DNA from 3 places in the Streptomyces sp. NPDC102274 genome. Region 3 is predicted to be linked to each of the others. Evidence: riboswitches for the same ligand, from Rfam matches in the RefSeq annotation. Region 3 holds a riboswitch; each other region holds the start of a gene.
The links. Region 3 has a riboswitch for thiamine pyrophosphate ahead of thiO (glycine oxidase ThiO). Riboswitches for the same ligand answer to the same signal wherever they lie in the genome.
Positions count from the first base shown of each region.

Region 1: linked by a shared signal. The riboswitch ahead of thiC (phosphomethylpyrimidine synthase ThiC) and the one ahead of thiO (glycine oxidase ThiO) in region 3 are both predicted to bind thiamine pyrophosphate.
Region 2: linked by a shared signal. The riboswitch ahead of ACIRQP_RS22365 (thiamine ABC transporter substrate binding subunit) and the one ahead of thiO (glycine oxidase ThiO) in region 3 are both predicted to bind thiamine pyrophosphate.

Region 1 is NZ_JBIWLW010000030.1:60,325-70,806, reverse strand. It holds gene hisC (histidinol-phosphate transaminase) at 190-1,284, opposite strand; gene ACIRQP_RS31515 (LacI family DNA-binding transcriptional regulator) at 1,654-2,766, shown strand; gene ACIRQP_RS31510 (metallophosphoesterase) at 3,138-4,253, shown strand; gene ACIRQP_RS31505 (hypothetical protein) at 4,401-5,258, shown strand; gene thiC (phosphomethylpyrimidine synthase ThiC) at 5,389-7,260, opposite strand; TPP riboswitch at 7,253-7,397, opposite strand; gene ACIRQP_RS31495 (YibE/F family protein) at 7,469-8,893, shown strand; gene ACIRQP_RS31490 (SsgA family sporulation/cell division regulator) at 8,917-9,351, opposite strand; gene ACIRQP_RS31485 (IclR family transcriptional regulator) at 9,453-10,223, opposite strand.
Region 2 is NZ_JBIWLW010000016.1:133,300-143,781, reverse strand. It holds partial or broken gene ACIRQP_RS22380 (response regulator) at 1-438, shown strand, start outside; gene ACIRQP_RS22375 (ABC transporter ATP-binding protein) at 505-1,596, opposite strand; gene ACIRQP_RS22370 (ABC transporter permease) at 1,596-3,209, opposite strand; gene ACIRQP_RS22365 (thiamine ABC transporter substrate binding subunit) at 3,287-4,411, opposite strand; TPP riboswitch at 4,495-4,620, opposite strand; gene rlmN (23S rRNA (adenine(2503)-C(2))-methyltransferase RlmN) at 4,668-5,780, opposite strand; gene ACIRQP_RS22355 (phosphatidate cytidylyltransferase) at 5,989-7,059, opposite strand; gene frr (ribosome recycling factor) at 7,059-7,616, opposite strand; gene pyrH (UMP kinase) at 7,744-8,523, opposite strand; gene tsf (translation elongation factor Ts) at 8,682-9,518, opposite strand; gene rpsB (30S ribosomal protein S2) at 9,612-10,482, opposite strand, start outside.
Region 3 is NZ_JBIWLW010000001.1:332,663-343,144, forward strand. It holds gene ACIRQP_RS01505 (DUF4126 domain-containing protein) at 1-375, shown strand, start outside; gene ACIRQP_RS01510 (phytoene desaturase family protein) at 386-1,900, shown strand; gene ACIRQP_RS01515 (hypothetical protein) at 2,000-2,968, opposite strand; gene metF (methylenetetrahydrofolate reductase [NAD(P)H]) at 3,020-3,937, opposite strand; gene thiE (thiamine phosphate synthase) at 4,117-4,797, opposite strand; gene ACIRQP_RS01530 (Rv2175c family DNA-binding protein) at 4,899-5,264, opposite strand; gene ACIRQP_RS01535 (NAD(P)/FAD-dependent oxidoreductase) at 5,358-6,596, opposite strand; gene ACIRQP_RS01540 (hypothetical protein) at 6,629-6,979, opposite strand; TPP riboswitch at 7,030-7,142, shown strand; gene thiO (glycine oxidase ThiO) at 7,140-8,348, shown strand; gene thiS (sulfur carrier protein ThiS) at 8,345-8,545, shown strand; gene ACIRQP_RS01555 (thiazole synthase) at 8,549-9,346, shown strand; gene pknB (Stk1 family PASTA domain-containing Ser/Thr kinase) at 10,071-10,482, shown strand, end outside.

The sequences.
Region 1 (10,482 bases), on a different contig from region 3:
AAGCGTTCACATTCACAAGCATTATGTCGCACACCCTTCCGGATCTTTGCGTGGGGGGGGTCCCTCCACGGAGAGACCCGGGGGAACGGCTGCGAAGAGGCTCCTGGGAACGCCGAAGGGCGGCCTCGAAGAGACCGCCCTTCGCTCCAAGGCTCCGGCTCCGATGAGCCGGCACCGGCACCGGCCGGACTACATCTCCTTGCGGAACGCCTCGGCGGTCTGCAGGAAGAGGTCATTGGCCTCGTTCTCCCCGACCGTGACCCGTACACCCTCGCCCGCGAACGGCCGTACGACCACACCGGCCGCCTCACAGGCCGCGGCGAAGTCCAGCGTGCGCGCGCCCAGCCGCAGCCACACGAAATTGGCCTGCGTCTCGGGCACGGTCCAGCCCTGCCCGACCAGTCCCCGGTAGACCCGCTCCCGCTCGGCGACCAGCGAGCCGACCCGCCCCAGCAACTCGTCCTCGGCACGCAGCGAGGCGACCGCCGCCTCCTGTGCGATCTGGCTCACACCGAACGGGACCGCGGTCTTCCGCAGCGCGGCCGCGACCGGCTCATGGGCGATCGCGAAGCCGACCCGCAGGCCGGCCAGCCCGTACGCCTTGGAGAAGGTCCGCAGCACGGCCACATTCGGCCGGTCACGGTAGATGTCGATCCCGTCAGGAACCGCACCGCCGTCGCCCTCGGCGGCCCGGATGAACTCGCGGTACGCCTCGTCGAGCACCACCAGCACATCACCGGGCACCCGATCCAGGAACCGTTCCAGCTCGGCCCTGCGCACCACCGTGCCGGTCGGGTTGTTCGGGTTGCAGACGAAGATCAGCCGGGTCTTGTCGGTGATCGCCTCGGCCATCGCGTCCAGATCGTGCACCTCGCCCGCGGTCAGCGGCACCTTTATGGAGGTGGCGCCCGAGATCTGCGTGATGATCGGGTACGCCTCGAAGGAGCGCCAGGCGTAGATGACCTCATCACCGGCGCCCGCGGTGGCCTGAAGGAGCTGCTGGGCGACGCCCACCGAACCCGTGCCGGTGGCCAGATGCGAGACGGGCACCCCGAACCGGTCGGCCAGCTCGTTCATCAGGCCGGTGCACGCCATGTCGGGGTAGCGGTTGAAGACGCCCGCGGCCGAGATCGCCTGCTCCATGACTCCGGGCAGCGGCGGATAGGGGTTCTCGTTGGAGGACAGCTTGTACGCGACGGGTCCGCCGGACGCCGCGGGCTTGCCCGGCTTGTACGTGGGAATGCCGTCCAGCTCGGTACGCAGCTTGGGGCTCGTCTCGCTCACCGCAGGTCCTCCTCGGCCGTTCATGGGTCCCTACCTCTTCAATACTGCTCACCTTATGAGGATTCGCGGCCCCTGCGAATGGCGGGCACCGGGAAAGCCCACAGCAGTGGGGCGCGCTCGCGTTCCTGGCGCGCGCCGGTGGCCTGCGCCGTGGCGCGCATCCCCCGTAGAGGTGAGTTGAGACCTCTTCGAAACATGGGCCCTTCGACAGGTCCATGCCGCTCCTTGCATGGCAGACCAATGCAAAACCCGCCAACCTCCTTGTCTTCCACGCTTGTTGGCTGCTTTGGATCATGCAGAAACGTGCCTGCCGCCGGGTACATATGCGACCGGCCCCATCGCCCCTCAGCGCCCTACTATCGGCTCGCCATGACAGCAGCAGGGAAACACCAGGTGAGCCGGACGGACACAACCCGCCGGGGAAGCCGGCAAAGTCGGGCGGGCATCCGGGACGTAGCCGCCGCAGCCGGTGTCTCCATCACGACTGTCTCGGACGCGCTCAACGGCAAGGGACGGTTACCCGACGCCACCCGACGCCATGTCCGAGAAGTCGCAGAGCGCCTCGGCTACCGGCCTTCCGCCGCGGCCCGAACCCTCCGTACCGGCAAGTCAGGACTCATCGGTCTGACCGTGACGACGTACGGGGACGAACCTTTCACCTTCACCGAGTTCGCCTACTTCGCCGAGATGGCCAGGGCCGCGACCTCCGCCGCGCTCGCCCGCGGCTACGCCCTCGTCATCCTCCCCGCCACCTCCCGCCATGACGTCTGGTCGAACGTCGCCCTCGACGGCACCGTCGTCATCGACCCCTCCGACCACGATCCGGTCGTCACCGAACTCGTCCGCCAGGGCCTTCCCGTCGTCTCCGACGGCCGGCCCGCGGGCACCCTCCCCGTCACCGCCTGGGTCGACAACGACCACGAGGCGGCCGTCCTCGAACTGCTCGACCATCTCGCCGCGGCCGGGGCACGCCGGATCGGCCTGCTCACCGGCACCACCACGGACACCTACACCCGGCTCTCCACCACCGCCTATCTGCACTGGTGCGAGCGCGTCGGCCAGGACCCGGTCTACGAGTCCTATCCCGCCCACGACCCGTGCGCCGGGGCCGTCGCCGCCGACCGGCTGCTGGCCCGCCCCGACCGCCCCGACGCCGTCTACGGGCTCTTCGACCCCAACGGCACCGATCTGCTCGCCGCGGCCCGGCGGTACGGGCTGCGCGTCCCCGAGGATCTGCTGCTGGTCTGCTGCAGCGAATCCACGGTGTACGCCGCGACCGAACCCCCCATCACCACGCTCTCGCTCAAGCCGCGCCGTATCGGCACCGCCGTCATCCAGCTCCTCATCGACGCCATCGAGGGAATCGACACCGGCCGGCCGGTCGAGCAGGTAATACCGACCGAACTGATCGTCCGGACCTCCTCCCAACGGCGACCGCCGCGCACCACGGTCAGCGCGCCCCGGTCCCCCGCGGGCGACTGACCGAGGGCCGAGGACAACGGACGGTACGGTCCCCGGGTCTGTGGAGCTTCCCGCAGACCCGTCGGGCGGCCCCCCGGGAGCCGCCGTACGGTCCCGACGACTCGCCGGGCGGCCCCGGGAACGCGCCGGGCAGCGCCGGAGACTCGCCGCCCCAGGGGCCGGAAGAAGGACCAGACCTTTTCTCATTTCGGGCGATCGGCGTGAAAACAGCCGTTGAACCCGAGGTCCCGCCGAATTCTCCCCCCTGGTGCGACACAGAGCGGGAGCGGCGTTCCTATGATGGGCGCACGACACCACGGACCTCGTCCTACCTGCGATGGGCTCACCCCCATCCAGTCCGGCGGGCCCGGGAGGTGTACGGCGGCGCGACGGTGGTGGAGGGGTCGATGACACAGGGGGCCGGCGAGGGACCCGTGGTGCGGACGGCGACGTTGCGCGACTTCCGCGTACCGCCGTACGCACAGGTTCCCGTGCAGTCCGGAGAGCCCGGACCGTCCGGTCCGGCGGCCGACGGCCCGTCCGGGCATCCCGGTGAGGCGTTCCCGGACCACGAGCCCGCGGACGGCTACACCCCCACCGAACGCGACCTCCCGGTGATCAACCGTGGGGACACCGTCCAGGTGCGGGTGGACCCCGTGGAGCCGCCCGCGCCCGACGGCCGCGGCCCGCTCTACGCCGTCGGTGACGTCCACGGCTATCTCGACGAGCTTGTCGCCGCGCTGGCCGCGCAGGACCTCATCGACGCCGACGGCCACTGGGCCGCGGGCAACGCCCGGCTCTGGTTCCTCGGCGACTTCACCGACCGCGGCCCCGACGGCATCGGTGTCATCGACCTCGTCATGCGGCTCTCCGCCGAGGCGGCGGCGGCCGGTGGCTACTGCAAGGCCCTGATGGGCAATCACGAACTGCTGCTCATCGGCGCCAGGCGATTCGGCGACACGCCCGTCAACTCAGGCGCGGGCACCGCCACTTTCCAGGCCGCCTGGCTGCTCAACGGCGGCCAGCGGACCGATATGGAGCGCCTCCAGGACGTCCATCTGCAGTGGATGTCGCGGCTCGACGCGGTCGTCGAGGAGGACGAGCATCTGCTGATGCACTCCGACACGACGGCCTATCTGGACTACGGATCCACCATCGAGGACGTCAACGACACCGTCCATCAGATCCTCACCCGCAATGACGCCGACGAATGCTGGGACCTGTTCCGCAAACTCACCAAACGCTTCGCTTTCCGTGACGACGGCGGGCCGCAGGCCGTCCGCGAACTCCTCTCCCAGTACGGCGGACAGCGCGTCGTCCACGGCCACAGCCCCATTCCCTATCTGCTCGGCGAAGTCGGCACAGAAGACGCTTCGGACGACGAAGGCGACACGGGCCCGGTGGTGGAAGGGCCGCACGTATATGCCGATGGACTTGCCATCGCCATGGACGGCGGCGTCACCATGGCGGGAAAGCTGCTGGTCGTACAGCTTCCACTGGATAACTGAATCAATGTGTGACAGGTGATTTCCCGAAACCCCCTGTCACGCCCCGCCACAACGGCTCTACCATCGCCTTATCCGTAGCAGGCTCTCCTCCGTTTCCGCCAACTGCCCGTCCCACGCGGGCGAACCGGCCCTACGGAGCATCGGGGGATGCACATGAACAGCGCTCCACACCTGCTGAGCGAGGATCGCGCGGATTTCGAGCGGATCCTCGACGAGGCACTGCGCCAGGCACACGACCACGCGGAACTCTCCGCGGCCGGACAGCGGCTCACCAGCGAGCAACTGCGCACGATGGCCCTGAGCGCCACGGCGCTGATCACCACGTCCGCCGCCGCCGAGTACGAGCACTTCGCGAAGCTCCGCGAGGAATTCCGCTCACCGGCGCCCTCGCCCTCGTCCTCGTCGATCCATGACGCCGTCTCGACCCCGTCGGGGAGCGAGGCTCCGGAGGCCGGGGCGGGGCTCGCGGCCGTCATCACCGTGCTGGCCCCGGTCCTCGGCGGCACCGCGGCGGTGATCTTCCTGCTCGTCGGCTACCTCCTCAAAGCGCTCAGTCCGCCGCCCGCCTTCGCCCGCAGCATGGTCGCGGTCGGGTGGTTCTTCGCCGCCGTCACCGCCGTCGGCCTCCTGGTCGCCGCGACAGGTCTGCTCGTCACGGCCCTGCGGAACAGGGCGACCCAGCTTCCGGCCGAGCAAGGGTGGGGCGGCGAGTTGCCCGACGAGGTGGCCCGCGCGCGAGAAGCCTGGCGCCAGGCCCTGCTGGAACGCGGCATCCTGCCCTTCCTGCGGGCCGCGCCGGCCGACCCGGGCGCCACCCCGGCCACCCGGGCCGCCCCGCCCGTATCGCGCCCGGCACAGCCGGAGAAGCACCTGCCCAAGATCGGCTACAGCCGCCCCGACTTCTCCAGCCCGGACGAGGGTTCGACCGCCGGCCAGCGCCCGACCTTCAGCAGCCCGGACTTCTCCAGCCCCGACTTCGGCGGCCCGGAACACCGGCCGGAGTAGCCCCCGGCCGGTACGCGGTATCCCTCGGCGGGAACGCGGGCGGCCCCGGCCGGTACGCGGCATCCCCGGCCGGTGCGCGGCCCCTCGCGGAAGCGCCCCGGTGACAGGCGCCCCCGCGACAGACGCTCGATCAGTCCGCGAGCGGCAGATACACCCGGTTGCCCGCCGCGGCGAACTCCTTGGACTTCTCCGCCATGCCCGCCTCGATCTCGGCGGACCCCATCTCGGCGGAATCCGTACCGGCCGACTCCATGCCGGCCGACTCCATGCCGGCCGACTCCATCTCGCCGCCGTGCCTGCGCCTGATGTCCTGCGAGATCTTCATCGAGCAGAACTTGGGACCGCACATCGAACAGAAATGCGCCGTCTTGGCCGGTTCGGCCGGCAGGGTCTCGTCATGGAACTCCCGTGCCGTGTCCGGGTCGAGCGCCAGATTGAACTGGTCCTCCCACCGGAACTCGAACCGGGCGTCGGACAGCGCGTCGTCCCACTCCTGCGCCCCCGGATGCCCCTTGGCGAGGTCCGCCGCATGGGCCGCGATCTTGTACGTGATGACGCCGGTCTTCACGTCGTCGCGGTCCGGCAGACCGAGGTGCTCCTTGGGAGTGACGTAGCAGAGCATCGCCGTGCCCCACCACGCGATCATCGCCGCGCCGATGCCGGAGGTGATGTGGTCGTACGCCGGGGCCACATCGGTCGTCAGCGGGCCGAGCGTGTAGAACGGCGCCTCCTCGCAGATCTCCTGCTGAAGGTCGATGTTCTCCTTGATCTTGTGCATCGGGACATGCCCCGGGCCCTCGATCATCGTCTGTACGCCCAGCCGCTTCGCGGTCGAGTTCAGCTCGCCCAGCGTGCGCAACTCGGCGAACTGCGCCTCGTCGTTGGCGTCCGCGATGGAACCGGGCCGCAGACCGTCCCCCAGGGAGTACGTCACGTCGTACGCCGCGAGGATCTCGCACAGCTCCTCGAAGTTCTCGTACAGGAACGACTCCTTGTGGTGCGCGAGACACCAGGCGGCCATGATCGAACCGCCGCGCGAGACGATGCCCGTCTTGCGACGGGCCGTCAGCGGCACGTACCGCAGCAGCACTCCGGCGTGCACCGTCATGTAGTCGACGCCCTGCTCGGCTTGCTCGATGACCGTGTCCTTGTAGATGTCCCAGGTCAGCTCCTCGGCCTTCCCGTCCACCTTTTCGAGCGCCTGGTACAGCGGAACGGTGCCGATGGGGACGGGGGAGTTTCGCAGCACCCACTCCCGGGTGGTGTGGATATTGCGGCCGGTGGAGAGGTCCATGACCGTGTCCGCGCCCCAGTGGGTCGCCCAGGTCATCTTCTCCACCTCCTCCTCGATGGAGGAAGTGACGGCGGAGTTGCCGATGTTGGCGTTGACCTTCACCAGGAACCGCTTACCGATGATCATCGGCTCGATCTCCGGGTGATTGACATTGGCCGGCAGCACGGCCCGCCCGGCGGCGATCTCCTCGCGGACGACCTCCGGGGACACGTTCTCGCGGATCGCGACGTACTCCATCTCCGGAGAGATGTCACCGCGCCGGGCATACGCGAGCTGGGTCACCGGCTGCCCGTCCCGGCTCCGCCTGGGCTGGCGCGGCCGACCCGGGAAGACCGCGTCGAGGCCGCGCAGATCGGTCGAACCGCTCCGGAGAAGTCCTCCGCGCGGTGAGGTGTGCTTGAGCCCGTCGTCCTCGGGACGGACCGGCCGGCCCGCGTACTCCTCGGTGTCGCCGCGACCGATGATCCAGTTCTCGCGCAGCGGTGCGAGACCCCGGCGTACGTCGGTTTCGACGCCCGGATCGGTGTACGGACCCGACGTGTCGTACAGCGTGACGTCCTTGCCGTTGGTGAGATGCACCTGGCGGACGGGCACCTGGAGGTCCGGGCGCGAACCCTGGACATATCCCTTGTGCCAGCCGATGGACTTCCCGGCCTCGCTCGGCTTCCCCGAGTCGGAGGCAGACGGATGTGTGTCCTGAACGGTCATGAGACCTACTCCCTACGCCGGCATTACCCGGTAACAGGTTCAGCGGTCGGCGCAGCGCAGGTGTCCGGGGAATGACCCCGGGACCACACAGTCAGCGCCCTCTCAGCCCGGTGCTCCGAGCTCCCGCGTGTGCAAAGGTTGGCTCCACGCTAGCGTCATATCCGGCGTGCTGAACAGAGGGCCCCTTCCTTCTTGCGATGATCGGTCGGTGACCCCTCCCCAGCAGACTCACGAAGCGCACGGCCACTCGCACAGCCATGGGCCCGCCGCTCCGGTCTCCCAGCACCTCCGCAAGGTCATCGCGGCGGTTCTGATTCCGTTCGCGGCCGCCGTGGCCGTCGGGCTCGCCGTGCTCTGGCCGGGCGGCACTCCGGCACACGAGCGCACCGGTGTGGGCTTCGACCGGCAGACGGAACAGGGCCAGGTCGTACGCATCGAGCGGGTCGACTGCAAGGACGTCAACGCCTCCCAGCTCCCGTCGACCGGCGACACCACAAAGCCCCAGGGGCGCGAGGCGCAGCAGGCGGAGACCGGGGAGTGCAAGAAGGCCACGGTCGAAGTCACGACCGGCAAGGAGAAGGGGCGGACCTTCGTCGAGGTGGTCCAGCCGGACGCGCCGAGGCAGTTTCACGTGAAACAGGGCGTCGTGGTGGCATACGCACCCGATGCGCCGCGGGATCTCCAGTACTCCGTGACGGACGTGAACCGTAAGTTCCCGCTGACGCTGCTGGCAGGGATCTTCGCGCTCGTAGTGGTCGTGGTGGGGCGGATGCGCGGGATCATGGCGCTGGTCGCGCTCATCGCCTCGTTCGCCGTTCTGACGCTCTTCATCCTGCCCGCGATCCTGCAGGGATCGAACCCGCTGATCGTGGCGGTCGTCGGCGCCAGCGCGATCATGCTGATCGCCCTCTATCTCTGCCACGGTCTGACGGCGCGTACCTCGGTCGCGGTCCTGGGCACACTGATCTCGCTGCTGCTGATCGGACTGCTGGGGTCCGTCTTCATCGGCTGGGCGGGCCTGACCGGCAACACCGATGACAACACCGGGCTGATCCACGGCCTGTATCCCGAGATCGATATGAGCGGTCTGCTGCTGGCGGGCGTGATCATCGGTTCGCTCGGTGTGCTCGACGATGTGACGGTGACCCAGACCTCGGCCGTCTGGGAGCTGCGTCAGGCGGATCCGACGATGGGCCCGCGCGCCCTCTACCGGGCGGCCATCAGGATCGGCCGGGACCATATCGCCTCGGTGGTCAACACGCTCGTCCTCGCCTACGCGGGCGCGGCGCTGCCGCTTCTGCTGCTCTTCTCGATCGCGCAGTCGAGCATGGGAACGGTCGCGAACAGCGAGCTGGTGGCGGAGGAGATCGTCCGTACCCTGGTGGGCTCGATCGGACTGGTCGCTTCCGTGCCGGTCACGACGGCGCTGGCAGCGCTGGTGGTATCCGCCGACCGGCAGGCCCCCGAAGCGCCTGCCGCGGCACCGTACCCGGCACCCACGGGGCCGGGCCCGGGGTCAGTACCTGACCCGGGTTCAGCGCCCGGACAGGCTTCTACGACGGCCACCTCGGTGCCGGCACAGAACACGCTGACCCGCAAGCCCGGTGGCAGGGGACGCCGACGCAAGAAGTGACTACGCGAGGCCCGGGTGGCCGGTCAGCCGGCGTTCTCCTCGGCGAGGATGCGGCCGAGCGCCTCCTCCAGATTGCCCTCGAAGTCACTGAGCGTGCGCTCCTGGCCGAGCGGAACCAACCGGTCCGTACGGTCGAGGAAGGCCACCAGCGGCGCCGCGCTGACCCGGAAGAGCGCGTGGTCGTCGCCGACCTGGAGCCGCATATGGACGTCGGAGAGCTCCTCCGGCGTGGTCGGCGCGATATGCACATCGCCGTCCCCGCTGGGCGTGTTGATTCCGTCGAGCAGCAGTTCGCGGCCGAAAGTCCAGGTCACAGGCGCATCGCCGGGCAGATGGAAGGTCATCCGTACGGCGTAGGGATCCCGCACCTCGTAGTGGAGTTCCACCGGGATTCGGAACGAGAGCTCCTCGGAGACGAGGAAGCTCATCAGGACCTCGGCCTGGACCGACTCGCGCATCGTGTACTCCGGAGTAGATGAAGCAGTGGCTGGGAATGATCCCATGGACCCTCTTGACGCAATCGTCCTGTAAGCGCTAGCAGATCACAAGGAGTAATTTTTCAGATACTGATAGACAAGGCGAGAGAGCTCGCCAACGATTCGATCTCTCTTCGTAACCGATCGACCGCCGGGAGCAGTCGCTCCTGCTGATGGAGTGGTACGGAAATGGCCACGGCGCCCGCGGCGGCTCCGGCCTCGATCGGTACGGCCGCGCAGACGGTGCCGAGCTGATACTCCTGCCGCTCCACCACCGGCTCCGCGGGCCCCAGTGAGCCGAGGCGCTCCAGCAGCGTCCCCCGGTCCGGCACGGAGTAGGGCGTGAGCGGGCGGACGGGATAGCGGTCCAGATGATCGCGGCGGGTTTCCTCGTCCAGCTTGCTGAGCAGACACTGCCCGAGCGCGTGCGCATGGCCGTTCTCGCGGAGGTCCGCCCCGTCGGCGAGCGCCGGGGCCGCGGGGCTGTCCGCCACGGAGACGAGATCGATCTCACCGTCGTCGTAGACCGCGAAGTACACCGGGGCTCCGGTCGCGTCGTGCCATCGGCCGAGCGATTCGGTGATCTTGCTGCGACGATTCTGCGCGCCGTCCCCGTGTGCCAGCCGCTGTACGGCGTCGCCGAGTACGAAAACGCCCTTCTCGCGGCGGAGATAGCCCTCGTGCGCCAGCGTGCGCAACAGATGGTAGGCGGTGGGAAGCGGGAGTCCGGCCTCACGTGCGAGCTGCTTCGCGGGGGCCCCGTCCGGATGGGAGCCCGCCGACTCCAGCAGTCGTAGCGCTCGCTGTACCGAACCGATCAGAGTTGGAGCTGCGGTACGTGTAGCTGTGGCCAAAGGTCACCCCCAGGCGTGCTGACGGGCGAGAGCCCGCCCGCGGGGGCCGCCCCCGCGCGCCCGCCGCACTCCTGAGGGAACCGAGGGACCGAAGGAACCTTGAGGCGCGCCCGAGGAACCTTGAGACCCCGCCCAGAAAAATCGCACAAACCAATGGTCAGGGCGATCGTCGATGGTGTTTTCCCAGGGCGCGGCAGTGGTCTGCCACTCTAAGGGCAGGCCGGGGCGAGAGATGTTTTCCCCTTCACCTTTCCCTCGC
Region 2 (10,482 bases), on a different contig from region 3:
GGTGCTGATCCTGACCACCTTCGATCTCGACGAGTACGTGTACGACGCGCTCGCGGCCGGAGCGGGCGGTTTCCTCCTCAAGGACGCGACCTTTCCCGAACTGCTGCCCGCCGTACGGGTCGTGGCCAGGGGCGACGCGCTGCTCGCGCCCGAGGTCACCAAGCGGCTGATCGCGGAGTTCGCCCGGCAGCGGGAGTCGGTACTGCCCGTACGCACGCTGGACGGACTGACCGCGCGCGAGGCCGAGGTGCTCGTACTGATCGCGCGCGGTCTGTCCAACGCGGAGATCGCCGACCGGCTCACCATCTCGACCACACGGTCAAGACGCATATCAACCGGCTGTTCACGAAGATGCGGCTCAGGGACCGGGCGCAGGCGGTGATCCTGGCGTACGAACTCGGTCTGGTGCGGCCGGGCGCGCGGCGCCGGGACCCGTGACGCGGCCGACCGTCGAGGACGGCCTGATCAGCGGCCACCGGGCCTGATCACCGGCCGCCACCGCCCCTACGAGGACAGCTTGGCCAGCGCCGCCGACCGCACGCCCTGAGCCGCGCTCCGCCCCTCCCCCGGCAGCACCACCACGTCCTCGGCGTCGAAGGCGACCCCCACCTCCGCCCCCTCCTCCGGCGCCTCGCGCAGCCCGCACTCGGCCTCGATGTCCGGTGCGCCGGTGAGTCCGTCGGGCCGCAGGAGTACGGCGACCCGGCCGCCGGTGAACGTACGCGCCCCGACCGTGCAGCGCAGCCCTTCGCCGGGGGCCACGAGACATACCCCGGCGGGCCGTACCAGCACTGTCCGCTCGCCCTGGGCCGATCCGCCGGGGACCGGGACCTTTCCCCAGACCGTGTCGGCGAGCGCGCCGCTCACCGTCGCGTCCACGACATTGTCGAAGCCGAGGAACCGCGCGACGAAGGCGGAGGCGGGCCGCTGCCAGACCTCCAGCGGGGTGCCGGTCTGGGCGATACGTCCGTCGCGCATCACCACCACCCGGTCGGCGAGAGCGAAGGCTTCGCCCTGGTCATGGGTGACGGCGAGCACGGTCGTACCCAACCGTCCGAACAGGCCGCGCAGTTCGACCACGAGCCGTTCGCGCAGACCGCGGTCCAGCTGGCCGAGCGGTTCGTCCAGCATCAGCAGCCGCGGCCTCGGCGCGAGCGCCCGTGCCAGCGCGACCCGCTGCTGTTCGCCACCGGACAGTTCGGCGACGGCCCGGCGGCCGGCCCCCGGCAGTCCGACGAGGTCGAGCAACTCCTCGACGCGGCGGGTCTGTTCGTCCCGGGCGGCGCCGCGCATCCGCAGGCCGAAGGCGACATTGCCGTGCACGTCGCGCTGCGGGAAGAGCTGGTGATCCTGGAACATCAGGCCGACGCCGCGCCGGTGCACCGGTACCCCCGACTGGTCCGAGCCGTCGAGCGCCACCCGTCCGCCGGCCGGCTCCTGGAGTCCGGCGACCACCCGCAGCAGCGTCGACTTGCCGCTGCCGCTCGGCCCGAGCACACAGACGATCTCGTGCTCGTCGACCTCCAGATCCACCGCGTCGAGCGCGGTGCGGGCACCGAACCGTACGGTCACGTCCGACAGGGTCAGCAGGGCCATCAGAACTCTCCCGAGCGGTCGGTACGGATACGTTCCAGCGCCAGCAGCGACACCGCGCACACCACCATCAGGACCGTGGAAAGGGCCATCGCCTGGCCGTAGTTCAGCTCACCGGGCCGCCCCAGCAGCCGCGCGACGGCCACCGGCAGCGTCGGCCGGTCCGGGCGCGCGATGAAGACCGTCGCGCCGAACTCGCCGAGCGAGACGGCGAACGCGAACCCGGCGGCGACCAGCGACGCCCGCCGTACCAGCGGCAGATCCACCTCCCGCCAGGCACGCAACGGCGACGCTCCGAGCACGGCCGCCGCCTCGCGCAGCCGTCCGTCCACCGCGCGCAGCACCGGCAGCATCGTCCGTACGACGAAGGGGACCCCCACCAGCGCCTGGGCGAGGGGCACCAGGATCCAGGAGGCCCGCAGATCCAGCGGCGGCTTGTCCAGCGTGATCAGGAAACCGAAGCCGACGGTCACGGCCGAGACGCCGAGCGGCAGCATCAGCAGCGCGTCGAAGCCGCGCGCGAGACGGCCCGCGCGCCGGGTGAGCGCGGCGGCGGCCAGCCCCCCGACCACCAGCGCGACGGCGGTCGCGACAAGCGCGTACCGCAGGGAGTTCCAGACCGCTTCCAGCGGCGGTACGAGGAAGGTGCCGCCGCCGGCCTCCACCGATCCGAGGGCACGGTAGAACTCGAATCCGTACCCGCCGGGACCGCCCAGGGAGCGTTCGACGAGCACCCCCAACGGCACCAGGATCAGCAGCAGTACGGTGCCGAGCACCGCGCCGAGCAGCGTCCACTGTCCGGCGCCGCGCGGCCGGCGGACGGTCAGCGCCGGGTCGACCAGCCGCAGCGCGGTCTCCCGCCGCCGTACGGTCCACGCGTGCACCGCCAGGATCGCGCCGACCGCCGCGAACTGCGTCAGCGTGAGCACGGCCGCGGTGGGCAGATCGAGGAGCTGCGCGGTCTGCCGGTAGATCTCCACCTCCAGGGTGGAGAAGCCGGGGCCGCCCAGGATCTGTACGACCCCGAAGGAGGTGAAGGTGAAGAGGAAGACCATCAGCGCGGCGGCGGCGACGGCGGGGCCGAGGGCCGGCAGCGTCACCCGCCACCAGGCCGCGAGCCGCCCCGCGCCGAGCACCCGTGCCGCCTCCTCCTGACGCGGGTCGAGCTGCGACCACAGGCCGCCCACCGTCCTGACGACCACCGCGTAGTTGAAGAAGACATGCGCGAGGAGGATCGCCCAGACGGAGGTGTCGAGCCGTACGCCCCACAGGTCGTCCAGGAGTCCGCCGCGCCCGAGCAGCGCCAGGAAGGCGGTGCCGACCACGACGGTGGGCAGCACGAACGGGACGGTGACCACCGCGCGCAGCACCTGTTTGCCGGGGAAGTCGAAGCGTGCGAAGACATACGCGCCCGGCAGCGCGATCAGCAGGGTGAGCGCGGTGGAGGCGAGCGCCTGCCAGGTGGTGAACCACAGAACGCCGAGGATGTCCGCGCGGGTCAGTACGTCCCCGATCCGGCCGAACTGCCAGCCGCCGTCCGTCTTCAGTCCCCTGCCGACGATCGCGGCCACCGGATAGGCGAAGAAGACCGCGAAGAAGGCGACGGGCACGGCCATGAGGGCGGGCCGGACGGCGTTCGCGCGCCCCCGGACCCGGCCGCGCCCGGACCGCCCTCCCCCCGGCGTCCTGGGTGTTACTTCACTACGAGTGAGGACCACGACTGGATCCACTGCTCGCGGTTGGCGGCGATCGTGCCGGGCGCCACGGTCTTGGGCGTGTCGACGGTCGCGCCGAACTCCGTGAACAGCTCCGGCAGCGCGACATCCTTGACCACGGGGTTGACGAACATGTTGAGCGGCATGTCCGCCTGGAACCTCTCGCCGATCAGGAAGTCGAGCAGCGCCTTGCCGCCGGCCTCGTTCTTCGCTCCGTCCAGCAGACCGGCGAACTCGGTCTGCCGGAAGCAGGTGCCGGTGGAGACCCCGGTCGGCGCTTCCTTCGGCCGCGGCTCGGCGTACAGCACCTCGACGGGCGGGCTGGAGGCGTACGAGACGACGAGCGGCCGGTCGGCCTTGGCCTTCTTGCCGCCGGCGGAGCCGGAGAAGCTGTCGTTGTACGCCTGCTCCCAGCTGTCCACGACCTGGACGCCGTTGTCCTTCAGCTTCTTCCAGTAGTCCTGCCAGCCCTTGTCGCCGTACCGCGCGACCGTGCCGAGGAGGAAGCCGAGGCCGGGTGAGGAGGTCGCGGCGTTCTCGGTGACGAGCAGGTTCTTGTACTGGGGCTTGATCAGATCGTCGAAGGTCCGCGGCGGCGCCAGCTTCTTGTCCGCGAAGTACTTCTTGTCGTAGTTGACGCAGATGTCGCCGGTGTCGATCGGGGTGACCCGGTTCTTGTCCTTGTCGAGCCGCGTACTCTCCTCGACGCGGTCCAGGCCCTTCGCCCTGTACGGCGTGAACAGGCCGTTGTCGAGGGCGCGGGAGAGCAGGGTGTTGTCGACGCCGAAGAAGACATCGCCCTGGGGCGAACCCTTCGTCAGGATCTCCTTGTTGAGTGCCTCGCCGGCGTCGCCGCTCTTCAGGACCTTGACCGTGTAACCGGTCTCCTTGGTGAACTCCTTCAGCACGGCGGGCGAGGCGTTGAACGAGTCATGGCTGACGAGGGTGACGGTCTTCGACTCCGAACCGCCGCTGCCGCCGTCGCCGGACGACGGGGAGCCTTCGGACCCGCCGCAGGCGGCGAGGGCCGAGACACCGAGCGCGGCGGCGAGCGCGCCGACGGCCGCCCTTCTCGTGTTGGTACGGGTGCGGGTACTGCTCACTGACTTTCCTCCTGGGATGTCCAGGAGAAGACGCGGCCCTGCCCGGGGTCCGTACCGGCCGGACTCCGGGCAGGGCGCAACAGCTTGAGTGGTGTCCGAACTTCCTACCCAGAATGACCTGGGCAAGGTTCAGAGGGTCTGCGACCGCTGTCCGCTCCCACGGACATGTGCCGCACTCTCAGCGCTGTGGCGCTCCCCTGTCGGAAAATATGCAATGCGTTCAGGTCAAGGTTACCCCCTGGCGCCGAACAGGCTCCTACCGCTCCGACGCGGCCAACTGTCCGCACGCTCCGTCGATCTCCTGGCCCCGGGTGTCCCGTACGGTCACCGGCACACCGTGGGCCGCGATCGCCTCGACGAACGCCTTCTCGTCCTCGGGGCGCGACGCCGTCCACTTCGAGCCGGGCGTCGGGTTGAGCGGGATCAGATTGACGTGCACCCGCTTGCCCTTGAGCAGCCGGCCCAGCCGGTCGCCGCGCCACGCCTGGTCGTTGATGTCGCGGATCAGCGCGTACTCGATGGAGACCCGGCGGCCCGACTTCTCCGCGTACTCCCAGGCGGCGTCCAGTACTTCGCGCACCTTCCACCGCGTATTGACCGGCACGAGGGTGTCGCGCAGCTCGTCGTCGGGCGCGTGCAGGGAGACCGCGAGCCGGCACTTGAAGCCCTCGTCGGCGAAGCGCAGCATCGCCGGCACGAGACCGACCGTCGAGACGGTGATCCCGCGCTGCGAGAGGCCCAGACCGTCCGGCTCGGGGTCGGTGAGCCGGCGGATCGCCCCGACCACCCGCTTGTAGTTGGCGAGCGGCTCGCCCATACCCATGAAGACGATGTTGGACAGCCGCGAGGGACCTCCGGGGACCTCGCCGTCCCGCAGCGCGCGCATCCCGTCGACGATCTGGTGCACGATCTCGGCGGTGGAGAGGTTACGGTCCAGACCGGCCTGACCGGTGGCGCAGAACGGGCAGTTCATCCCGCAGCCCGCCTGTGAGGAGATGCACATGGTGACCCGGTCCGGGTAGCGCATCAGCACCGACTCGACGAGGGTGCCGTCGTGCAGCCGCCAGAGCGTCTTACGGGTGGTGTCGTCGTCGCACGAGATGTGCCGTACCACCGACATCAGGTCGGGCAGCAGCTCCGTGGCGAGCTTCTGGCGCGCGGCGGCCGGGATGTCGGTCCACTGCTCGGGGTCGTGCGCGTATCGCGCGAAGTAGTGCTGTGACAGCTGCCGGGCGCGGAACGGCTTCTCGCCGATCGCGGCGACGGCCTCGCGGCGCTCGGCGGGGGTGAGGTCGGCGAGATGCCGCGGGGGTTTCTTGGCTCCGCGGGGCGCGACGAAAGTGAGTTCTCCGGGGGTCGGCGGGGCCATGAAAAACCAAATCTCCTCGGTGCGGCGAGGCCGGGCGCCCCCCGCTGTGGCGGGGAGTACGGCAGAACGGTGCCGGTGCCGGGAGACCTCACGGGAACGGCTTCACAGCCGCGGGGCTCAAAAGGGCCCGCCACCCGTGAGCGGCGAGCCCTTTCAGGGTAACCGGTGCGGGTAGTGCCACGACGGGCCAACCGTGCCGGGAGTGGTTTCAGCCGGAGCCCACGAAGAGCACCAGCAGCAGCCAGACCACCGGAGCCGTGGGCAGCAGGGAGTCCAGCCGATCCATGATCCCGCCATGGCCCGGCAGCAGGGTGCCCATGTCCTTGATGCCGAGATCCCGCTTGATCATGGACTCGCCGAGATCACCGAGGGTGGCACTGGCCGCGACCGCGAGCCCCAGCAGCAGTCCCTGCCACCAGACCCCGTCGTCGATCATGAACTCCATGCAGAGCGCACCGGCCGCCATCGCGAAGACGACTGCTCCGGCCAGCCCCTCCCTGGTCTTGCCGGGGCTGATACGGGGCGCCAGCTTGTGCGTGCCGAAGCGCCAGCCGACGGCGTACGCGCCCGTGTCGCTGACGACCGTCAGCACCAGGAACATCAGCACCCGCCACGGACCGTCGTGCGCGGTGAGCATCATCGCGACGAAGGTGGCCAGGAACGGTACGTAGAACGCGGCGAAGACACCCGCCGTGACATCTCGGAGATAGCCCTCCGGCGGTTCCGTCATCCGCCAGATCAGCACCGCGAGCGCGGTCAGGGCCATCGCGACCCAGGCGCCCTCCGCCCCCCGCGCGTATCCGGCGACGACCATCGCGGCGCCGCCGACGGCCAGCGGCACGAGCGGTGCCTTGATGCCCTTCTTCTCGTCGAGCCGTGAGGTCAGCTCCCACAGCCCGATCACCACCGCGACCGCCATGACGCCGATGAAGACGGCCTTGACGATGAAGAGCGAGGCCGCGACCACCGCGCCGAGCCCGATACCGACCCCTATGGCCGCACGCAGATCACGTCCGGCCCGCTTCTTCGGCGGGGGTGGCGGAGGGGCTGCCATGGGCTCCTGCGGAGTCTCGTCACGGAACAGGGGGCCGCCCGGCCGAGCAGCCCCCCGGTCGTCATCCTGGTTCCCGCTGTCAGCGGGTCCGTCGGGCACGATGGGCATGGGCCGAGTCTGCTGTGCGGGATGCTCATCGTATGCGGGACCCGCCGGGACAGCCCCCGGGTCGGTCGGTCCCCAGTATCCGGCTGTCGACGAGGCTCCCCGGGAAGAGTCGTTCATCAGACCTCGAGCAGCTCGGCTTCCTTGTGCTTCAGCAGCTCGTCCACCTGCGCGACATACTTCGCGGTGGTGTCGTCGAGCTCCTTCTCGGCGCGGCGGCCCTCGTCCTCGCCGACCTCGCCGTCCTTGATCAGCTTGTCGATGGTCTCCTTGGCCTTGCGGCGGACCGCGCGGATCGAGATCTTCGAGTCCTCGGCCTTGGTCTTGGCGACCTTGATGAACTCCTTGCGCCTGTCCTGCGTCAGCTCGGGGAACACCACCCGGATGATGTTGCCGTCGTTGCTCGGATTGACGCCGAGGTCGGAGTCGCGGATCGCCTGCTCGATATTGCGCAGCGCGCTCTTGTCGAACGGGGTCACCACGGCCATCCGCGCCTCGGGCACGGCGAACGAGGCGAGCTGGTTGATCGGGGTCAGGGCACCGTAGTAGTCCGCCACGATCTTGTTGAACATCGCCGGGTGCGCCCGCCCTGTGCGGATCGCGGCGAAGTCGTCTTTGGCGACCAGGACGGCCTTCTCCATCTTCTCCTCGGCCTCGAGGAGGGTCTCTTCGATCACCACTTGCTCCTGCGTGTCTTGAGTGGGCCCGGCGTGCGAATCGGCCGGCGGAACCTGCGTCGCGTCTTGTCCTGCACGGTGTCCGACCGGCAGGGCTTTGTCCATTCCCGTGCGGGACAGCCCCGGATCAGTTCCGGGTGCCCTGGTCGCTCACGAGTGTGCCGATCTTCTCACCCTTGACCGCACGCGCGATATTGCCTTCCTTCAGCAATTCGAAGACGAGGATCGGCAACTTGTTGTCCTGGCACAGCGTGATGGCGGTCATGTCGGCGACGCGCAGATCTCCGGCGATCACCTCGCCGTACTCCAGGGCGTCGAACTTGACCGCGGCGGGGTTGGTCTTGGGGTCGGAGTCGTACACCCCGTCGACCCCGTTCTTCCCCATCAACAATGCCTCGGCATCGATCTCCAGCGCGCGCTGGGCGGCCGTGGTGTCGGTCGAGAAGTACGGCATGCCCATACCCGCGCCGAAGATCACGACGCGGCCCTTCTCCAGGTGGCGCACGGCGCGGAGGGGGATGTACGGCTCCGCGACCTGGCCCATGGTGATGGCGGTCTGGACACGGGAGTCGATGCCCTCCTTCTCCAGGAAATCCTGGAGGGCGAGGCAGTTCATGACCGTGCCGAGCATGCCCATGTAGTCGGAGCGCGCCCGGTCCATGCCGCGCTGCTGGAGTTCGGCGCCCCGGAAGAAGTTGCCCCCGCCGATGACGACCGCGATCTGGGCGCCGTCCCGGACGACGGCGGCGATCTCGCGGGCGATGGCGTGGACGACATCGGGGTCGACGCCGAGCGCTCCCCGTCCGGCGAACGCCTCACCGGACAGCTTCAGCATGAAGCGGCCGTGGCCGTGGCTCCTGCCGTCGTCGCTCTTCTTGCCGTCGTCGCTTGTGTCGGCCTGTTCCATGGAGATCTCTCCTCGTGCGCATACGAAGAAGGCCATTGCCGGGGTCCTCGCGGTTCCCTGTGCGGCAATGGCCTCCTCGTCAGATCTGCGGCCGCCCGACAAGTACCCGGACGACTGCGTCAGACCCTATCGGGGTCTTTGGTTGATCGCGTACAGCCTCAGACGCCGACCTTGATGCGCACGAAGCGCGTCAGGGCGACACCGGCCTCGTCCAGGACCTTCTGGACGGACTTCTTGTTGTCCTTGGCGAACGCCTGCTCCGTGACGACGACGTCCTTGAAGAAGCCGTTGACACGACCCTCGACGATCTTCGGCAGAGCGGCCTCGGGCTTGCCCTCCTCGCGCGAGGTGGCCTCGGCCACGCGGCGCTCGTTCTCGACAGTCTCGGCCGGGACCTCGTCGCGGCTGAGGTACTTCGGGGCGAAGGCGGCGATGTGCTGCGCGACGTCCTTGGCAACCTCGGCGTTCTCCTTGTCCAGCTGGACGAGGACGCCGACCTGCGGCGGGAGGTCGGGCATGGTGCGGTGCATGTAGGCGGCCACGTAACCGCCGGTGAACTGCGCGAAGCGGTCCAGGACGATCTTCTCGCCCAGGTTGGCGTTCGCCTCGTCGACGTACGCCTGGACGGTCTTGCCGGCCTCGATCTCGGAGGCGAGCAGCGCCGGGAGGTCGGCCGGGGACGTCGCGGCGACGTGGGCCGCGAGCGTGTTGGCGACGGTCTGGAACTTGTCACCCTTGGCGACGAAGTCCGTCTCGCACTTCAGCTCGACCAGAACGCCGGAGGTCTTGTCCTCGGAGATGAGGGAGACGACGGCGCCGTTCTCGGCCGAACGGCCCTCGCGCTTGGCGACGCCCTTCTGCCCCTTGACGCGGAGAAGCTCGACGGCCTTGTCGACGTTGCCGTCGGCCTCGTCGAGCGCCTTCTTGCAGTCCATCATGCCGGCGCCGGTGAGCTCACGGAGCTTCTTGACGTCAGCGGCGGTGTAATTCGCCATGATCTGTAATTCTCTCTCGAAGGTCTGAAGGATCTACGGGTGAACGGCGGGGGCCGGTGGGCCCCCGCCGTCAACTACCGAACCTGGGAAAGGTCAGGCCTGCTCGGTGTCCGCGGCCGGAGCCTCGGCGGGGGCCTCGGCCTGCTCCGCGTCGGCGACCTTCTCCGTCTCGGCGGAGGTCTGGACGTCGCCCTCGGCCTTGGCCTCGGCCTCGGCCTCGGCCGGCTTCTCGGCGTCGTCCTTCTTCTCGCCTTCGAGCAGGTCGCGCTCCCACTCGGCGAGCGGCTCGCCGGCGGCCTTCTCGCCCGGCTTCGAATCACCGGTGGCGACACCGGAACGGGCGATGAGTCCCTCGGCGACGGCGTCGGCGATCACACGGGTGAGCAGGGTGACGGAGCGGATCGCGTCGTCGTTGCCCGGAATCTTGTAGTCGACCTCGTCGGGGTCACAGTTGGTGTCGAGGATCGCGACGACGGGGATGTGGAGCTTGCGCGCCTCACCGACAGCGATGTGCTCCTTCTTGGTGTCCACGATCCAGACGGCGCTGGGCACCTTCTGCATCTCGCGGATACCACCGAGGGTCTTCTCCAGCTTGGCCTTCTCGCGGGAGAGGACCAGCAGCTCCTTCTTGGTGAGGCCGGAGGCGGCCACGTCCTCGAAGTCGATCTGCTCAAGCTCCTTCAGACGCTGAAGGCGCTTGTAGACGGTGGAGAAGTTGGTGAGCATGCCGCCCAGCCAGCGCTGGTTGACGTAGGGCATGCCGACGCGCGTCGCCTGCTCGGCGATGGCCTCCTGGGCCTGCTTCTTCGTACCGACGAACATGATGGAGCCGCCGTGCGCGACGGTCTCCTTGACGAACTCGTAGGCGCGGTCGATGTACGACAGCGACTGGAGCAGGTCGATGATGTAGATGCCGTTGCGCTCGGTGAAGATGAAGCGCTTCATCTTCGGGTTCCAGCGACGG
Region 3 (10,482 bases):
GTGTCGGGCGCGGTCGTCGGCGCGCTGCTGGCAGGTCAGAGCGGCTCGCTGCCGGAGATCGCGGCGGGCGCGGTGGGCGGTTCGACGGCGCTGGTGAGTCATCTGGTCAAGGCGGGCGCCCGGATGGCGATCAACACCTCACCCGAGCCGTTCAGCAATATCCTCGTGAGTACCGCCGAGGATCTGGGCGTCGCGGGAATCATCGTGTTCGCCGTCTTCCATCCGGTCGCCGCCGCCGCCGTCGCGGGCACGCTGCTGGTGCTCGGCATTGTGACCGTGGCCTTCCTCGCCTCCAGGATCCGCGGTTTCCTGCGCCGCAGGGCGCGGCGTCGCGCGGAGAAACGCCTGGCGACCGGCGCTCCCCCGGCGCTCTAAAATCGCTGCCATGGCACGGATTGCGGTGATCGGCGCCGGGATGGGCGCCATGGCGGCGGCCGCCCGGCTCGCGGTGGCGGGTCAGCGGGTGACGGTGTACGAACGCGCGGCGACGTACGGCGGGTCGGTGGGCCGGTTCGAGCGGGACGGGTTCGTCTTCGACACCGGGCCCGGTCTGCTGCATCTGCCGGCCGTCTACCGTGATCTGTTCGTCAAGACCGGCAAGGAGCCGCTGGAGAGCCGCGTCCGGCTCGGCCAGGTGGATCCGGCGAGCCGGCATGTCTTCGCCGACGGCACCGACGTACGGCTGCCCAACGCCTCGCGCGGCGGAGTGGTCTCCGCCCTGGACGCGGCGCTGGGCGCGGGTGCCGGGGAGCGCTGGGGGGAGTTCCTCGGCCGGGCCCGGGACGCCTGGGACCGCTCGCGGCGTCCGCTGCTGGAGGAGCCGCTGTGGGCGGACCGGCGGGTGCTCGGCCGCGATCCTTATCCGGCCGTACGGCGGCGACGGCTGCTCCGCGGCGCCCGGCAGGCCACGACGGTCGCGGAGATCGGCGCCTGGGAGCTGGCCGACCCGCGGCTGGCGGCGCTGTTGGACGGTTACGCCCTGTCGTACGGGCTCGACCCGCGGCACGCCCCGGCGAGCGCCGCCCTGCTGCCGTATCTGGAGCAGACCTTCGGCAGCTGGTATGTCGGGGGCGGCATGCGGGAGTTGGCCCGCGCGGTGTACGAACGGTGCCTGGCCCGCCGGGTGGAGTTCGTCTTCGGCGCCGAGGTGACCCGGATCGTCGAGAAGGACGGCGCGGCGACGGGGATCGAGCTGGCGGACGGCACGGTCGCGGAGGCCGACCGGGTGGTGGCGGGAATCGCGCCCGGCCCTCTCGTGGAGTGGCGGCTCGACGCGGACGGTGACGTACGGCCGCCGGGCACGGACACGGGTGGTGCCGTGCCGCCTGGCCGGTTCATGGTGCTGCTGGCGCTGCGCGGTGCCGGCGAACCCGGCGCCGCGCACCGGACGGTGGTGCACTCCCCCGACGGAAGCGCCGAGGCGGCCGAGGTCTTCGGGGGCCGGACCGCGGCGCGGCCCACGGTCACGGTGCTGCGGCCCGACGACGCCGCGACGCGCCCGGACGACGGCCACGAGGCGGTCACGCTCACCGCGACAGTCGCCCCGCACGGCCCGGTCGACTGGTCCGACGCCGCGCTGCGCGAGCGGTACGCCGATGTGCTGGTGGCGGCTGCCGGGGCCGCCGTGCCGGGGATCGCGGAGCGGCTCATATGGCGCGAGGTACGTACCCCGGCCGATACGGCGGCGCTGACGGGGGCCGCGGGCGGTTCCGTACCGGCGCCCGCGCTGGCCGGGGCCGAGGGGCGGCTGCTGCTTCCGGGGAACTCCACCCGGCTGTCCGGGCTGTACCGCGCGGGAGGCTGGGCGCATCCGGGCGGCGGGCTCGCGCACGCCGGGATGTCGGGGGCGCTGGTCGCCGGACTGATCGTCGAAGGGGCAGACTTCCGCGGCTCGCGGTGAGCCACGCGCACCGCCACCGCACCGCGCCCGCTCGGCGCACCGTGCCCGCCCGGTCAACAGGCGCTCCGCCGAACGTTCCTGACGTACCGTCAACGCCCGTCAGTAGCGGTACTGCTGCTCGTTGTAGTCGGGGTCCGGGTAGCCCGGCCGGCGCGGCTCTTCCTGGGGTATCGGCGGATACTGCTCCCCGTCGCGGTCGCGCTGCTGCGGCATCCACACGCCGCCGGGCGGGGTGTCGCCGCCGTACTGCTGCTGACCGCCGTACGGGTCGGCGTACTGCTGCTGGCCGCCGGGACTGTCGTACGAGCCGTACTGCTGGCCGCTGTTGGCCGAGCCGGTGTACGGGTCGGTGTACGCGGCGTACTGCTGCTGTCCGGCGTCGTAGCCGTACTGCTGCGCGTAGACGTCCTGCTGCGCGTAGACGTCCTGGCCGGGATACATGTCCTGACCGGAGTGGTAGGCGTCCTGGGGTGCGTAGCCGTCCTGGCCCGCGGGCTGCTGCTGCCCGTACCCCGGATACGCGTCATATCCGCCGCCGTACTCATGCGCGCCGACGCCGGCCGCCGCGCCCGCTCCCGCGTGCGGCTGCTGATGCGCCTCACGGGCCGCGTCGTCGTATATCCCGTACTGCCCGGTGTCGTCGGGCAGCGGCTCCGGCTCGTACACCGCGGCGGCCGGCGCGGGCGGCTCCGCCGGCTCGTACGCGGGCGGTTCGTACGCCACCGGCTCGTACTCCAGGTCCGAGACCTCAAGCGCGGGCTCGCGCTCCTGCTCCTGCCGGCTCCCGGCCTTGCGGCGGCGGCTCGCGCCCGGACTGCCGCCTATCGCCCAACCCGTGGAGAAGCCGCGGCGGAAGGACAGCGTCACATACGTCTGGCCGACCGCGAACGCGACCGCGCCCAGCGCGATGACGAATATGGAGGGGATCAGTACGCCGAGGACCACGCCCATGAACCCGGTGAAGGCGAGCACTCGCCAGCGCAGCCGCGCCTTGTACTGGAGCAGCACCTCACCGAGCAGCCACAGGGCCACGATGCCGAATGCGATGTAGAGGACCGTCCAGCCCATGCCCGCCCCTCTCCTGGGCCCACCGCCCGGGGACAGGGCGGGTACGACCGGTCACGACTGCTCGTGCAGTCCGAGATTCTCGTAGATTTCGAGCGTCGCCGTGGAGTTGTTGAGCGTGATGAAGTGCAAGCCGGGGACACCCTCGGAGAGCAGTTCGGCGCAGAACTCCGTCGCGAACTCGATGCCAATGGAGCGTACAGCGGCGGGATCCTCCTTGACCGAGAGGATCCGCTCTTTCAGCTCGGGCGGGAAGACCGCGGTGGAGAGCTGCGGCAATCGCTCCAGCATCTTCACACTGGTGACCGGCATAATTTCCGGAATGATCGGCGTCTCGCAACCGGCGGTGGCCACGCGGTCGCGCAGTCGCAGATAGCCCTCGGGGTCGAAGAACATCTGCGTGATCGCGTAGTCGGCGCCCACGCGGCACTTGTCCACGAAGTGTCTGACGTCGGTGTCCCAGTCGGTGGAGCGCGGATGCATCTCGGGGAAGGCCGCCACTCCGACGCAGAAGTCCCCGGACTCCTTGATCAGCCTGACCAGTTCGGCGGCGTAGCGCACACCGTCCGGGTGCTTGATCCACTCGCCCATGGGGTCGCCGGGCGGATCGCCGCGCACGGCGAGGATGTTGCGGATCCCGGCGGCGGCGTACTGCCCGACCATGTTGCGCAGTTCGGCGACGGACTGACCGACGGCCGTGAGGTGCGCGACCGGTGTGAGCGTGGTGTCGGCGGCGATCTGTTCGGTGGCCCTGACCGTGCCGGCTCGGGTGGAGCCGCCGGCGCCATAGGTCACGGAGACGAAGCTCGGGGCGACCGCTTCGATCCGGCGCAGTGCGTTCCAGAGGTTCCGATCGCCCTTCTCCGTCTTGGGCGCCCAAAACTCGAACGAGAACGAGGTTTTACCGGTCGCGAGCAGATCACGCACGGTCAGCGCGTGATCCGATCTGGTCGAAGCTGTGCCTAGGGCCATATGTGCAGGTTATCGAGGGCGTGGCGGTCTCCCAACCGGACAAATGACTTTCGCCCGGATTGTCGGTTAAGTGGCCGCGCTCCCGTACGGCGGATTCCGGTACGCCGCACTCCCGTCATCCGTGCGTCGCACTGCCGTTATCCATGCGCCGCGCCGCCGTCATGTACGCGGCACCGCCGTCATACGGCACGGTCCCGCACGCGCTTCGCCAGGGCCGCTGCCACCGCCGCCGGGTCGTCGGCCTCGGTGATCGCCCGTACCACGACGACCCTGCGCGCACCGGCGTCCAGCACCTCGTCGAGATTGGCCGCGTCGATCCCGCCGATCGCGAACCACGGACGCTCCGTGGCGCGGGACGCGGCGTACCGCACCAGACCGAGCCCCGGCGCGTGGCGGCCCGGCTTGGTCGGGGTGGGCCAGCAGGGGCCCGTACAGAAGTAGTCCACGCCGGGCTCGGCGACCGCCGCGTCCACCTCGGCCTCGGCATGGGTGGAACGGCCGATCAGCGGCCCGTCCCCGAGGATCGCGCGCGCGGCGGGGACGGGGAGATCGCCCTGTCCCAGATGCAGCACGTCGGCACCGATGGCATGGGCCACATCCGCGCGGTCGTTCACGGCGAGCAGCCGGCCGTGCCGACGGCAGGCGTCCGCGAAGACCCGGAGGTGGTCCAGCTCCTCGGCCGCCTCCATGCCCTTGTCGCGCAGCTGCACGATGTCCACGCCCGACGCGAGCACGGCGTCGAGGAACTCGGCGAGATCCCCCTGCCGCTTACGGGCGTCCGTGCACAGATAGAGCCGGGCGTCGGACAGCGACGCGGAAGCCGCGGACATGGAAGCCGCGGGAACGGAAGCCGTGGACATGGAAGATCCCCCCGTGATGTTGGGTCGGCGGTGTGCGGCGGCAGACGGACGACCGGCGGACGGTCGTACGGGACCGCCGCACCCCGCGGATGGTGATGTCGTCAGACGGCGAGCGCCTGGGCCCGGCGCTTCACCTCCGTGCCGCGATTCTCACTGAGCGCCTGCGCGGGCGTGCCCGGCAGGCTGGGGTCGGGGGTGAAGAGCCACTCGAGCATCTCTTCGTCGGTGAAACTGTCGTCCCTCAGGAGCGTCAGGGTGCCCGCGAGCCCCTTGACCACCTTGTTGCCGTCGATGAATGCGGCGGGCACCTGGAGCGTCCTGTTCTCGCCGCGGCGCACCGCGATCAGCTGGCCTTCCTTCACCAGCTGCCGCACACGCGTCACCTCGACGTCGAGCTTTTCCGCGATGTCGGGCAGGTGAAGCCAGGCGGGGACGAGAGCATCGATCTTTGCGTCAATCTCGGTCACAAGGACAAGCGTGCCATCCCGGACTGACAGACGGTAGCGGAGGAGCCCCAATCGGGCCGACGCCCCGGTGGGCGCCGGGTTCCCGGGCGGGATTCAGAGCACGGCCTCGCGCAGCGGTACGGACGGGTCCGCGGTCCGCTCCGGGTCCAGCCGCGCGCCCGCCTCGATCAGCTTGCGGCCCTGGGCGAGATCCCGGGGCCTGCCGACCGCCAGCAGCGCCGTCGGCGCCCCGTCCCGCAGCCACACCACCGACCAGGCGCTCCCGGCGGGATCGCCGCGCCGGACCAGGGTGTCGCCGTCCTCGTGGTGGCCCGCGTACTGCGCGAAGCGGCCGAACTGCTCGGACCAGAAGTACGGCACCGGGTCGTAGATCTCGTCGGTCTCGCCGACCACCTGCGCGGCGACCGTGCGCGGCCCCTGGAGCGCGTTGTCCCAGTGATGTACGAGCAGTCGCTGTCCGTAACGGGCCGAGGGGAACGAGGCGCAGTCGCCGACCGCGTACACCTCCGGCAGCGAGGTCCGCAGCCGCTCGTCCGCCACGATGGCGCCGTCCGGGCCCAGCTCGATCCCCGACCCGGCCAGCCAGCCCGTCGCGGGCCGCGCGCCGATGCCCACGACCACCGCGTCGGTCTCCAGCCGCCGGCCGTCCGCGAGGATCACCGCGCCCGGTTCGACACCGGCCACCCGGGCACCCGTCAGCAGTTCGGCCCCGCTCTCCGCGTACCAGCCGGTCATCGGAGCGGCGACCTCGGCGGGCAGGACGCCCGCGAGCGGCCGGTCGGCCGCCTCGACGACCGTCACGGCGCAGCCCGCCTCCCGGGCGGCCGTGGTGAACTCCGCGCCGATCCATCCGGCGCCGACGACCACGACCCGCTGTCTGCGGCCGAGCACCGGACGCAGCCGCTCCGCGTCGTCCAGCGTGCGCAGCAGATGGACCCCGGGCAGCGACTCGGTGCCCGGCAGGGTGATCGGTTCCGCGCCGGTCGCGATGACCAGCACGTCGTACGGGACGGGCCCGCGCGCGGTGTCCAGTTCCCGCGCGCCGGGGCGCAGCCCGGTCACGTCGACGCCGAGCCGGAGCCGGACGGACAGCGCCGCGAAGTCGATGTCGAAGGCCGGGCTCTCCTCCTTGCCCAGCAGGACCGCCTTGGAGAGGGGGGGCCGGTCGTACGGCGGATGCGGCTCGGCGCCGAGCACGGTGACCGGGCCGCCGAAGCCCTTCTCCCGCAGGGCCACCGCGGTCTGCACCCCCGCCATGCCCGCGCCGACGACGACCACCCTCGGCTGCCCGGCCGGTTCGGTCTCCTGCTGTTCCTGCTGTCGCTCGCTCACCCGATCACCTTAGACAGCCCGCCCCGGAAGGCTCACGGAACGCCGGACGGAAGCTGTTCCACCACGCTCGTACCGCTGCCCTCCTGGGACTCCCACTCCCAAGTCTCCTCCAGCCGCACCCGGCCGTCGGGAAGGTCGATCACGGTGGAGACGCAGTGCCCGGAAGAGGTCGCGCCGTCCCGCTTCAGCTGTACATACCGGAAGTCCAACCGGTCGCCCTCCCGGGTCCCGACGAGATATCCGCGGACCACGTCACCGCCCTCGTACTCGGCGCGGATCAGGCCGTCCTCCTCCCGATAGACGAAGCGGGTGGCGGTGCCCACCTGCCCCGGTGCCTGGTCGGCGACCGGGGAGAGGACGAGTCCGTCCAGGGAACGGGCCACGGTGATCGCTCCCTTACAGCGCGGGGCACAGGGCGTTAGGCTGGCTGGCGACACTACCTCGCGGGAGTCCGGCGCACCGGGCTGAGAGGGAGGCTGAGGCGGCCTCCGACCGTACGAACCTGATCCGGGTCATGCCGGCGAAGGGAGGGGCTGGACGCCCATGCAGTCACCCCACGAAGAAACAGGTACGGGCTCCGACGTGCTCGTCATCGGGGGCGGGATCATCGGCCTGGTCACCGCCTGGCGGGCGGCGCAGCGCGGGCTGCGCACCGCCGTCACCGACCCCGAACCCGGCGGCGGCGCGGCCCGGGTCGCGGCGGGGATGCTCGCGGCCGTCACCGAACTCCACCACGGCGAGGAGACGTTGCTCGGCCTCAACCTCGCCTCCGCCGCGCGCTACCCCGGCTTCGTCGCCGAACTGGAGGCGGCGAGCGGACAGGACACCGGCTACCGCGCCTGCGGCACCCTCGCCGTCGCCCTCGACACCGACGACCGCGCCCAGTTGCGCGAACTCCACGCCCTCCAGCAGCGTTCGGGGCTGACATCCCAGTGGCTCACGGGCCGCGAATGCCGGCGCCTGGAGCCGATGCTCGCGCCGGGCGTACGCGGCGGTCTGCGGGTCGACGGCGATCACCAGATCGATCCCCGCCGGCTGGCGGCGGCCCTGCTGACCGCGTGCGAACGGGCCGGGGTGGTCATCCACCGCGCCCACGCCGACCGGCTCTCCGTCGTACGCGACCGGGCCACCGGCGCCGTCCTGGCCGACGGCCGCGCACTCACCGCGGACCAGGTGGTGCTGGCGGCCGGCAGCCTCAGCGGCCGGCTCGGCGGCGTACCGGCCGATGTCCTGCCGCCGGTACGGCCCGTCAAGGGCCAGGTCCTGCGGCTGACCGTGCCCCGTACGTACGCGCCCTTCCTCTCCAGGACGGTACGGGCCGTGGTGCGCGGCAGCCATGTCTATCTGGTGCCGCGCGAGAACGGCGAACTGGTCGTCGGCGCCACCAGCGAGGAACTCGGCTGGGACACCACGGTCACGGCGGGCGGGGTCTACGAACTGCTGCGGGACGCGCACGAACTCGTCCCCGGCATCACGGAACTGCCGCTCACCGAAACCCTCGCCGGGCTGCGCCCCGGCTCACCGGACAACGCGCCGATGCTCGGACCCACCGCGCTGCCGGGGCTGTCCCTGGCCACCGGCCACTACCGCAACGGGGTGCTGCTCACGCCCGTCACCGGCGACGCGATGGCCGCGGTGCTGACGACCGGTGAACTGCCCCCGGAAGCCCGCCCCTTCTCCCCGTCGCGTTTCTCCTCGCGCCCCTCGCCCGTCGCGGCCGTCGCCTCCATCCGTCAGGAGCAGCCCGTATGAACATCTCCGTGAACGGCGAGCCCCACGAGCTCGCGCCCGCCACCACCCTCGACGTCGTGGTCGCCACGCTCACCCCCGCGCCCTCGGGGGTCGCCGCGGCCGTCAACGAGACGGTGGTCCCACGCACCCGCTGGTCCGGCACACCGCTCAACGAGGGCGACCGCGTCGAAGTCCTCACCGCGGTCCAGGGAGGCTGAACCATGGCCGACGACCCGCTGACCATCGGCTCCACCACGTTCGGCTCCCGGCTGATCATGGGCACGGGCGGCGCGCCCAGCCTCGACGTGCTGGAACGGTCCCTGGCCGCGTCGGGCACCGAACTCACCACGGTCGCGATGCGCCGCCTCGACCCCACGGTGCACGGCTCCGTCCTGTCCGTACTCGACTCGCTCGGCATCCGCGCGCTGCCCAACACGGCGGGCTGTTTCACGGCCGGTGAGGCGGTACTCACGGCGCGTCTCGCCCGCGAGGCGCTCGGTACGGACTGGATCAAGCTGGAGGTCGTCGCGGACGAGCGCACGCTGCTGCCCGACCCCATCGAGCTGCTCGACGCGGCGGAGACCCTGGTCGACGACGGCTTCACGGTCCTCCCGTACACCAACGACGATCCCGTCCTCGCCGCGAAGCTGGAGGACGTGGGGTGCGCGGCGATCATGCCGCTGGGCTCGCCGATCGGCTCCGGGCTCGGTATCCGCAATCCGCACAACTTCGAGCTGATCGTGGAGCGGGCGGGGGTGCCGGTGATCCTGGACGCGGGGGCGGGGACGGCGTCGGACGCGGCGCTCGCGATGGAGCTGGGGTGCGCGGCGGTGATGCTGGCGTCGGCGGTGACGCGGGCGCGGGAGCCGGTGCTGATGGCGGAGGCGATGCGGTACGCGGTGTCGGCGGGGCGGCTGGCGTGGCGGGCGGGGCGGATGCCGCGGCGGCGGATCGCGTGGGCGTCGTCGCCGGTGGAGGGGGTGGCGGCGCTGGACCCGGAGAGGCCGGCGTTCTCCTGAGCGGTGGCGGTGCGCCGTCCGGCGGTGCGGGTGCGCCTCCGGCGGGGGGTGCGGTGCGGGCGGGGGGTGCGGTGCGCCTCCGGCGGGGGTGCGGTGCGCCTCCGGCGGGGGGTGCGGTGCGGGCGGGGGGTGCGGTGCGCCTCCGGCGGGGGTGCGGGTGCGCTGGCTTGGTTCCGGGGCCCGGGGCCTCCGGCGGTGCGTGTCCGGACTGCTATCCTCACCGCGCTCCGCGCGAGCTGCGACGCCTTACGTCCGGACACGCACCTCCTCCGACCCCGACCCCCTCCCCCCGGCGGTCGCCTGCCCCCACCGCCCGGCTGAGGGGATGGGGGTGGGTGCGGCCCGGTGGGCCCCGCCACTCGCCATCTCGGCGGGGGTGAGTGGGCGGGTGCGGTCCAGCGGCACCCTCCCGCACCGGCCCCCAGGGCCGCGACTGGCCGGGCACAGCGCCTCCCCGCCCGCCCTCGCGCACGAACGGCCCGCTTGTGCGGGCGGTGAAGGGGGCGCGCAGGGGTCGTGTCCGGGACACTAAAGCGTGATGTGTGGCGCACGAACGACCGTGCTCCGACTGTGGGCAGCTGCGCGCCAAAAATCATGCCGTCCCGGGCGCGAGGCCCGGAGCGCCACCCGGCAACAACCCGCACCCGGAAACCGGCCCCAGCCGAAACGCACCCCGCACCGCGCCCCCGCCGGACGGCGCACCGTGGCTCGTAGACTCGGGCCCGTGGATACGACCCTCAAGGACCCCATCGTCGGGCACGTGCTCGACGGCCGCTACCGCGTGGACGCGCGGATCGCTGTCGGCGGTATGGCCACGGTCTACCGGGCCGTCGACACCCGGCTCGACCGGGTCCTCGCGCTCAAGGTGATGCACCCCGCCCTCGCCGCCGACGCCACCTTCGTGGAGCGCTTCATCCGTGAGGCCAAGTCGGTGGCCCGGCTGTCGCATCCCAATGTCGTCGCGGTCTTCGACCAGGGCGCCGAGGGCGCCTACGTCTATCTGGCGATGGAGTACGTCGCGGGGTGCACGCTGCGCGATGTCGTGCGGGAGCGCGGGGCGCTGCGGCCGCGGGCCGCGCTGGACATTCTGGAGCCGGTGCTCGCCGCGCTGGGGGCCGCGCACCGGGCGGGGTTCG